Regions from separate parts of the Streptomyces sp. NPDC046557 genome, predicted to be linked through region 2. Evidence: riboswitches for the same ligand, from Rfam matches in the RefSeq annotation. Region 2 holds a riboswitch; the other holds the start of a gene.
What was found. A riboswitch is a leader RNA that binds a small molecule or an ion and turns the genes downstream of it on or off. The one in region 2 is predicted to bind S-adenosylmethionine.
Positions count from the first base shown of each region.

Region 1: it holds a riboswitch for S-adenosylmethionine, as region 2 does, so the genes downstream of both, thrC (threonine synthase) here and ABZ934_RS22560 (aminotransferase class V-fold PLP-dependent enzyme) in region 2, are expected to answer to the same signal.

Region 1 covers NZ_JBEYZH010000010.1:109,684-114,492, forward strand. The annotation lists gene ABZ934_RS19635 (trehalose-6-phosphate synthase) at 57-1,493, opposite strand; gene ABZ934_RS19640 (glucosyl-3-phosphoglycerate synthase) at 1,612-2,589, opposite strand; SAM riboswitch class I at 2,808-2,966, shown strand; gene thrC (threonine synthase) at 2,984-4,279, shown strand; gene ABZ934_RS19650 (MoaD/ThiS family protein) at 4,320-4,598, shown strand.
Region 2 covers NZ_JBEYZH010000014.1:78,656-83,464, reverse strand. The annotation lists gene ABZ934_RS22570 (cytochrome bc complex cytochrome b subunit) at 1-609, shown strand, start outside; gene trpD (anthranilate phosphoribosyltransferase) at 776-1,840, shown strand; SAM riboswitch class IV at 1,924-2,040, shown strand; gene ABZ934_RS22560 (aminotransferase class V-fold PLP-dependent enzyme) at 2,254-3,687, shown strand; gene ABZ934_RS22555 (Lrp/AsnC ligand binding domain-containing protein) at 4,422-4,703, opposite strand; gene ABZ934_RS22550 (rhomboid family intramembrane serine protease) at 4,700-4,809, opposite strand, start outside.

The DNA of each region.
Region 1 (4,809 bases), on a different contig from region 2:
CCCACAAGGGCAGGCTCAGGCCGGGGCAGCGTCCGGGCACCCCGGCAAGGGCGGCGTCACGGCTCGCGGAGGGCCGAGAGTTGGGCCGTGAACCAGGCCGTCGGGGGAAGGGACGTGGCCGCCGCGGCGAGGCGCTTCGTGCGTTCCGCCCGCTCCGCCTCCGGCATCGACAGCGCCGCGTGCAACGCCGCCGCCGTCTCCGAAACGTCGTACGGGTTCACCGTCAGCGCGTCCGAGCGGAGCTCCTCGTACGCCCCCGCCCCCGTCGACAGCACCAGCGCGCACCCCGCCTCCGACACCACCGGGATCTCCTTCGCCACCAGGTTCATCCCGTCCCGCACCGGGTTCACCAGCGCCACGTCCGCCATCCGGTACGCCGCCAGCGAGCGCGCGAAGTCGTCCTCCACCGACACCAACACCGGCTGCCAGTCCGCCGTCCCCAGTTCCGCGTTGATCTCCGCCGCCAGGTCCCGCACCGCCGCCGTGTACTCCCGGTACACCGCCAGGTCCTGCCGCGAGGGGTACGCCGAGGCCATGTGCACCACCCGCTCGCGCCACTCCGGGTGCGTCGTCAGCAGCTCCCGGTACGCCAGCAGGCCGCGCAGGATGTTCTTGGACAGCTCCGTCCGGTCCACCCGGACGATCGTCTTGAGGTCGCCGACCTCCGCCCGCAGCCCCGCCAGCTTGTCGTCGACCTCCGGCCGGTGCGCCAGCGCCCGCAGATCGTCGCCGTCCACGCCCAGCGGGAACGCGCGTACCTCGGTCGTGCGCCGTGCCCACACCGACTCCCGCCGGTGCTCCACGGTCCCCTCCCGGACCTCCTCCGCGCTGCCCTGCGCCCCGTCGAACGGCATCGCCGACAGGAACGCCCGCGCCCATTCCCCGGTGTGGAAGCCCAGCAGGTCCGCCCCGAGCATCCCCCAGGTCAGCTCCTCCACCACGTACCGCGGCAGCATCCGCAGCACGTCGGGCGAGGCCCACGGGGTGTGCGTGAAGTGCGCGATCCTCAGGTCGGGCCGCAGCACGCGCAGCATGCCCGGCACCAGCGCCAACTGGTAGTCCTGCACCAGCACTGCCGCGCCCTCGTCGGCCTCCGCCGCCAGCGCGTCCGCGAAGGCCCGGTTGTAGAGGACGTACGAGTCCCAGCGCCGCCGGAACTCCGCGTCGAAGACCGGCTCGCGCGGGATGTCGTACAGGTGGTGGTGTGTGAACCAGAGCACCGAGTTGGCGATGCCGTTGTACGCGGCGTCGTACACCGCGGGATCGATGTCCAACATCCGGACGCCGGGTTCGGAGACCCCGCGCCGCACCGCTTCCCGGTCCCCCTCCGACAGCGCCGCGCAGATCCACACCGCGTCCGGCTGCTCCGCGAGTGCCGCGGAGAGCCCGGAGACCAGACCGCCCCCGCCGCGCCGGGCGCCGAGGGTGCCGTCGGGGGCGTGGGCGTACGAGAGGGGACCGCGGTTCGCGGCGACGAGTACCTGGGAAGCCATGCCGCGAACCTAACCCCGCCGCAGGCGCCTCAAACCCACCGCCACGCCACTCCGCGTCACACGCCGAACGGCGCCGCGTCACGTCACATCACGCGACGCCGCGTCACTCCAGGCCGCGTCAGGCCACGCGGCGGACCGCGTACTCCTCGACCTCCAGCATCGGCGGTCGTTCCTCGGTGTCCACGGCGTGCGTGCGCGGCACGAAGCCCTCCGGGCCCCGCTCGAACTGGGTCAGCGCGGGGCGTACGTGCGGGTACCCCCAGCGGTACCCGGGGGAGTGCCCGCGCGCGAGCCGCGACTGCGCCGTGCGGTAGATCGCCGCGGCCATCCGGCCGAGCGCCTGCCCGTCCTGGTGGCGGTGCAGCCGTACGCCGACGTCGACCTGCGCCAGCGCGTCCAGTCCGACCGTGTGCAGCGCGTCGACCAGCAGCCCCAGCTCCACGCCGTAGCCGACGGGGAAGGGGAGACGTTCCAGCAGGGAGCGCCGTACGGCGTACTCGCCGCCCAGCGGCTGGACGAAGCCGGCCAACTGCGGCCAGTGCAGGTTCAGCAGGGGCCGGGCCACCAGCTCGGTGACGCGGCCGCCCTGTCCGGGGGCGTCGCCGAGCGGCCGGTCGTACATCGCCTTGACGAAGTGCACGTCCGGCTCGGTCAGCAGCGGCCCGAGGATGCCGGAGACGAAGGCGGAGGAGAAGTCCCGCAGGTCGGCGTCCACGAAGCAGACGATGTCGCCGGTGGTCGCGAGCAGCGAGCGCCACAGCACCTCACCCTTGCCGGGCACCGCCGGGAGCCGCGGCAGGATCTCGTCGCGGTGCACCACCCGCGCGCCGGCCTTCGCGGCGACCTCGGCCGTACGGTCGCCCGACCCTGAATCGACCACGACCAGCTCGTCCACCAAGGGGGCCGGCAGCCCCTCGATCAGATCGCGGCGGATCACCTCGACGATCGCGCCGACCGTGGCCTCCTCGTCGAGTGCGGGCAGCACCACGCTGACCGTCGCTCCCGACGCGCGCTTGCGGTCGAGCAGCTGGTCGAGCGGTCGGTCGGCGGCGGACCAGGAGCGGTCGGCCAGCCAGCGCTCCACCTCTTCCAGCACTTGGGGACTCCAGGGGATCGGTGACGGGACGGTGATCGGGCGGGTGGAGCGGCAGGCGGTTTTCGGGCGAAATGTGATCCATCTCGCCGTTCGGACAGCTGTCTCAACCACCCGGGCCTTCGGTTACAGTCTTGAACAACGCGAAGGACCACGGCATGCCGGGGTCCTCGTGCACAAACGCCCGGACGCGCCATAGAGCGCGCGGCCCGGTGCCATACCGCTCATCCAGAGGGGCAGAGGGACACGGCCCGTTGAAGCCCCGGCAACCCTCCAGTCGGTTCTCGCGATCGCCCACCACGGCGACGTCAGCGAGGTCCCCGGCTAGGGAAGGTGCCAATTCCGTCTCATGGCGAAGTGCGCCATGGGGAAGATGAGGAGAAAGGGCCTCGCCATCATGGCTGCACAGACTGTCGCCACCTCTGCCGAATCCACCGGCACCTCTGTCGATCTCGGACCTGCCACCGGCCTTTCGTGTCGTGAGTGCGGTACCCGCTTCGAGCTCGGCCCGATCTTCGCCTGCGTCGAGTGTTTCGGACCGCTGGAAGTCGCCTACGACCTGCCCACCGGTGACCCCGAGGCCCTGCGCGCCGCGATCGAGGCCGGTCCCGACAACATCTGGCGGTACGCCCCGCTGCTGCCCGTCCCCGCGGACGTGGCCTCCAAGCCGAACCTGAACCCGGGCTTCACCAAGCTCGTGGACGCGGCCAACCTGGCCAAGGAGCTCGGCATCACCGGCAAGCTCTACGTCAAGGACGACTCCGGCAACCCGACGCACTCCTTCAAGGACCGTGTCGTGGCCATCGCCGTCGAGGCCGCCCGCGCCTTCGGTTACACCACCCTCTCCTGCTCCTCGACGGGCAACCTGGCCGGCGCCGTCGGCGCCGCGGCCGCCCGCGCCGGTTTCCGGTCCTGCGTGTTCATCCCGCACGACCTGGAGCAGGGCAAGGTCGTGATGGCCGCTGTCTACGGTGGCGACCTCGTCGGCATCGAGGGCAACTACGACGACGTCAACCGCTTCTGCTCCGAGCTCATCGGCGACCCGCTGGGCGAGGGCTGGGGCTTCGTCAACGTCAACCTGCGTCCGTACTACGGCGAGGGTTCCAAGACACTGGCCTACGAGATCTGCGAGCAGCTCGGCTGGCGGTTGCCGGACCAGATCGTGATCCCCATCGCGTCCGGCTCGCAGCTGACGAAGATCGACAAGGGTCTGCAGGAGCTGATCAAGCTCGGCCTGGTCGAGGACAAGCCGTACAAGATCTTCGGCGCGCAGGCCGAGGGCTGCTCGCCCGTGTCGACCGCCTTCAAGGCCGGTCACGACGTGGTGCGCCCGCAGAAGCCGAACACCATCGCCAAGTCGCTGGCGATCGGCAACCCGGCGGACGGCCCGTACGTCCTGGACATCGCGCGTCGCACCGGCGGTTACGTCGAGGACGTCAACGACGAGCAGGTCGTCGAGGCCATCAAGATCCTCGCGCGGGCCGAGGGCATCTTCGCCGAGACCGCGGGCGGTGTGACCGTCGGCGTGACGAAGAAGCTCATCGAGAACGGGCAGCTCGACCCCTCGCTGACCACGGTCGTCCTCAACACCGGTGACGGCCTCAAGACCCTGGAGGCGGTGGCCTCGGACAGCGGCCAGACCGCCACCATCCGCCCCAGCCTGGACGCGTTCCGCGCCGCCGGCCTGGCCTGAGGCCCGACCCACCCCCTGTTCCCGGAAAGGCAGTAGCGCCATGAGCGTCAACGTCCGCATCCCCACCATCCTGCGCACCTACACCGGCGGCCAGGCCGAGGTCCCCGCCGAGGGCACGACCCTCTCCGAGGTCATCGAGTCCCTGGAGAAGAACCACCCGGGCATCGCTGCCCGCGTCCTGGACGACCAGGGCAAGCTGCGCCGCTTCGTGAACGTCTACGTCAACGACGACGACGTGCGCTTCGAGGGCGGCCTGCAGACGGTGACGCCGGACGGCGCGGGAGTCTCGATCATCCCCGCCGTGGCGGGCGGCTGCTGACAACCGGATCAGCGACACCGGACGTCCCAGAATTGCCCCCTCCGCTAAAAGCGGAGGGGGCAATTCTGGTTGATTGGGCGCGGTAGGGTTGGGGAAGTCCCCTCCGCTGTTCTTGCCCGCCGCATATGAGCGGGCCACCGGATGGTTGACATTGAGTCAACATGCGAGCCTGGTATGGGCCTTTGGTGCCGGATGTCGGGCCCGAGTTGCC
Region 2 (4,809 bases):
CTGCTCTTCCCGCTGGTGCTGGGCGCGATCGCGGTGTGGCCGTTCATCGAGTCCTGGGTCACCGGGGACAAGCGTGAGCACCACCTGCTGGACCGCCCGCGCAACGTCCCGACCCGCACGGCCTTCGGTGTCGCCTGGATCGCGGAGTACATCGTCCTGCTGATCGGCGGTGGAAACGACATGTTCGCGCAGTACTTCCACCTCTCGATCAACAACATCACCTGGTTCGTCCGGATCGGCTTCTTCGTCGTCCCGGTCCTGGCCTTCATCGCCACCAAGCGCATCTGCCTCGGCCTCCAGCGTCGGGACCACGACAAGGTGCTGCACGGTCGCGAGACGGGCATCATCAAGCGGCTGCCGCACGGTGAGTTCGTCGAGATCCACGAGCCGCTGCCGCAGGCCAAGCTCCACACGCTCACCTCGCACGAGCAGTACCGGCCGGTCGAACTCGGCCCGACGGTCGACGAGAACGGCGTGGAGCGCAAGCCCAAGGCCACGGAGAAGCTCCGCGCGAAGCTGAGCAAGGGCTTCTACGCGGAGAACAACCAGATTCCGAAGCCCACGGTGGAGGAGTACAAGGAGATCCAGAGCGGCCACGGCCACCACTGATCCCCGCATGACCGCTTGAGGGATTGATTCAGGTCAATCCTGGTGTCGCCACGGTGAGAGCCCCGTCCAGGGTCTGGACGGGGCTCTTCGCCGTCCGCCCCCGCTGGATAGGCTGGGCTCCGCACCCCATTCGACGTGGAACTTTCCCGAGCAGCAGGAGCGGACCATGAACGTTGTGACCCCGGCAGGCGGCGACAGCGTGGCGGCCCGCGGCTGGCCGGGTCTCCTCGATGCCCTGCTCACCGGCCGGGACCTCGGCCCGGACGACACCGCCTGGGCCATGGACCGCATCATGCGCGGCGAGGCCACGGACGCGCAGATCGCCGGTTTCATGGTGGCGCTGCGGGCCAAGGGGGAGACCGTCGCGGAGATCAACGGCATGGTGCGTGCCATGTACGAACACGCCAACCTCATCGAGGTCCCGGGCCGGACGGTGGACATCGTCGGCACGGGCGGGGACGGCGCCAAGACGGTCAACATCTCCACCATGTCGGCGCTCGTGGTGGCCGGAACGGGCGCCAAGGTGGTCAAGCACGGGAACCGGGCCGCCTCTTCGGCGAGCGGCTCCTCCGACGTGCTGGAGAAGCTCGGCGTCAATCTCAACCTCACCCCGGCCCGGGTGGTGGAGGTCGCCGAGCAGGCCGGCATCACCCTGTGCTTCGCCGTCAAGTTCCACCCCGCGTTGCGGCACGTGGCGGCGGCCCGCAAGGAGTTGGGCATCCGGACCACCTTCAACTTCCTCGGCCCGCTGACCAACCCGGCGCAGGTGCGCGCGCAGGCCACGGGCGTGGCCGACCCCCGGGTGGCGCCCATCGTCGCCGGGGTGCTCGCGGAGCGTGGCTCCTCGGCGCTGGTCTTCCGCGGCGACGACGGCATGGACGAACTGACCACGACCGCCACCTCGCGGGTCTGGTGGGTCCGCGAGGGCACCGTCACCGAGCTGCCGTTCGACCCGCGCGACGTGGGGATCCCGATCGTGGGCGTCGCGGACCTGCGCGGTGAGGACGCCTCGTACAACGCGGACGTCGCCCGCCGGCTGCTGGCCGGCGAGACCGGTCCCGTACGCGACGCCGTCCTGCTGAACTCGGCGGCGGCCCTGGTGGCGCTGGACCCGGGCACGGGCTCGCTGGAGGAGCAGATCGCCGCGGGCATCACCCGTGCGGCCGAATCCATCGACTCGGGCGCGGCGCGGGCGGCGCTGGAGCGCTGGGTCGCGGCCAGCAACGCGTAGGTCCCCGGTACGGCGATGGGCCCCGGTCCGGAATGTGGACCGGGGTCTTGCGCGTGGGGGATCTTGTGGCAGGATGCTGACCAGGTCACGAGTGACAGCGTTTTGGCCCCGGCTCGCTGTCCGGCAACCCTCCTTCCGTGGCGGGGTGCCCCGGGTGATGACCAGGCCGTAGGCAGTGAGGTCTACGGCAAGCGCGGATCCCTCGACACCAGGGATCCTGGTCCTCGAGGAGCGTTTTCCGTGAGCAAGCGAATGCGATAGGGCGTCTCCGCCCCTTCTTCACCCCTCGGAACAGGGTCGCTTCCGCGTACCCGGACCCCGAGGCATCCCCGTACCCCGGACGGCCGCCGAGCCGTACCCGCGTACGGGCAGACACCGAAGCCATTCCGCCCTGCCTGCCGGGAGACACCGCCATGTCCGCATCCCTGAACGCCACCGCCGAGCACGCCTCCGCCGACGCCGTGCGCGCCGACGCCGTATGTGTCGAGCCGCTGTCCGTGCTCGGTCGGGACGTCACCGTCCCGCTCGTCACCGGCGGCGAGGTCACCTACGCGGCCCTCGACTACGCGGCCAGCGCGCCGGCGCTCCAGCGGGTGTGGGACGACGTGGCCGCGTACGCCCCGTACTACGGCAGCGTGCACCGCGGCGCCGGGTACCTCTCGCAGCTCTCCACCGACCTGTTCGAGCAGAGCCGGGTCACGGTCGCCGAGTTCCTGGACTGCCGCCCCGCCGACCAGGTGATCTTCACCCGGTCCACGACCGACTCGCTGAACCTGCTCGCCGCCGCACTCCCCGCGGACTGCCAGGTGTTCGTCTTCGAGACCGAGCACCACGCCTCGCTGCTGCCGTGGGCCGACGCGCGGGTCACCTACCTCAACGCGCCGCGCACCCCCGACGAGGCCATCGCCACGCTGGAGCGGGCGCTGGCCGGACGGGACCCCCACGGCCCGGCGCTGGTGTGCGTCACCGGCGCGTCCAACGTCACGGGTGAACTGTGGCCGGTGAGGGAACTCGCCGCGGCGGCGCACGCCCACGGCGCGCGGATCGTGCTGGACGCAGCCCAACTGGCGCCGCACCACCCCGTCTCGGTGCGGGAACTGGACGTGGACTGGGTCGCCTTCTCCGGGCACAAGCTGTACGCCCCGTTCGGCTCGGGCGTTCTGGCGGGGCGGGCCGACTGGCTCCGGGAGGCGGAGCCGTACCTGGCCGGCGGCGGCGCCTCGCGGAAGGTGGCCCGGCGCGAGGACGGCGGCGTGGACGTCGAGTGGCACACCACCGCCGCCCGCCACGAGGCCGGCTCCCCGAACGTCATCGGCGTCTACTCCATCGCCTCCGCCTGCCGGGCGCTGACGGAGACGGGCTTCGAGGGCCTCGTCGCCCGGGAGCGGCAGCTGATCGCGAAGGTCCGCGAGGGCCTGGCGGGGGTCCCGGAGGTCCGGGTGCTGTCCCTGTTCGGCGACGACTCCCCGCGGGTCGGCGTCATCTCCTTCGTGGTGGACGGCTGGAACAGCTCCCACTTCGCCGCCGCGCTGTCGGCCGAGTACGGGATCGGCGTCCGCGACGGCCTGTTCTGCGCCCACCCGCTGGTGCGGACGCTGCTGGGCAGCGAGCCGCAGACCCAGGGCGAATGCGGAGCGCCGGAGGCGGCGCCGGGGGAGCGAAGCGAGGTGGGGGTCCCCCCGGCCGAAGGCTGGGGGAGGTCGCTCAACGCGATCCGCGTCAGCTTCGGCGCCGGCACCCCCGACGAGCACGTGGACCGCTTCGTCCGCGCGGTGCGGGAGCTGGTCGCGGACGGCGCGAAGTGGAGCTACCGCACGGAGGAAGGCCGCTGCGTGCCGGTTTCTTGATCTTGTGGCGCCGCTGCCACGCCTCGGCCCTGGCGGACCACCCGGGCTTCGCTCGGCCGCGCCGAGTCCGCCCGCCGTCCACGGGCCGGGGATGCGCCCGGTCCGTGCCCCTTCGGCTTCGCGCCGCTGTGTCGTACTCCGTCCGCTGTTGGCGGGGCGGTGGATACGGCCCCGGGCCGGGGGCGTCCGTACCGTCGGGGCGCTCGTGGTTCCCGATGCCCGGCGCCGCCGGCGCCGGGCACCGGGGATCCGGCTCGGGCGGTCCGGCGTCGCGCACGCGCGGGCGGTGGTCGGGGCCAGCGGCGGGCGAGCCCCTTCCGTCCCGCCGGGGCGCTCGGCGCGCCGTTCGGCGCTGAGCGCTTCCCCCGGCTCCGGGCCGCCGTGCCGGGCTCCGTCCGCGGTGGTCGCGGCTGGTGGTTCGGGCGTCGGGGTGGGAACGACGGGCCTTGGCCTGCCGTGGTGGAGGTGATCGGCCGGCCGCGCGGGGCGGGGAGCGCCGTCTGCGCGCGGCGAGCGGGGGAGGGCCGGGGCCGGGCCGAACCGGTGCGGGCGACTCCGGGCGTCGGCACGTCGGCCACCTCGACCGGGACTCTCGGCGGGGCCGCTCGGACCGGTTCGGCCGACGGGCCGGCCGGAGGGGTGCGCGTCGGGCGCGGGGCACCGGGACCGGGTTACGCCGGGCCCGCGTCGGGCGCGGGGGCGGAACCCCGCCCCGTCAGAACCCCGGCCAGGGGCTACGCGTCGAGGCCGATGGCGAAGGCCGCTTCCAGGTCGTGCTGGGAGTACGTGCGGAACGCCACGTGGGTGTCCGTCGCCTCCACACCCGGGATCTTGCTGATGCGGCCCGGGATGATGTCCGCCAGGTTCTCGTGGCGGGCGACGCGGACCAGCGCGATGAGGTCGTAGGTGCCGGTGACGGAGTACACCTCGCTGACGCTGTCCAGCTGCGCGATGGACTCGGCGATCTCGGGAATCCGGTCCACGCTGGTCTTGATGAGCACGATCGCGGTGATCACGGTTGGCTGTCTCCCTCGCCGGCAGTCACTGGTCGCCTCACTCTAGTCGTACGCCGATACCGCACCCAGGCGTAGGCGAACCCGACGGAGAAGCCCACCACGTGTG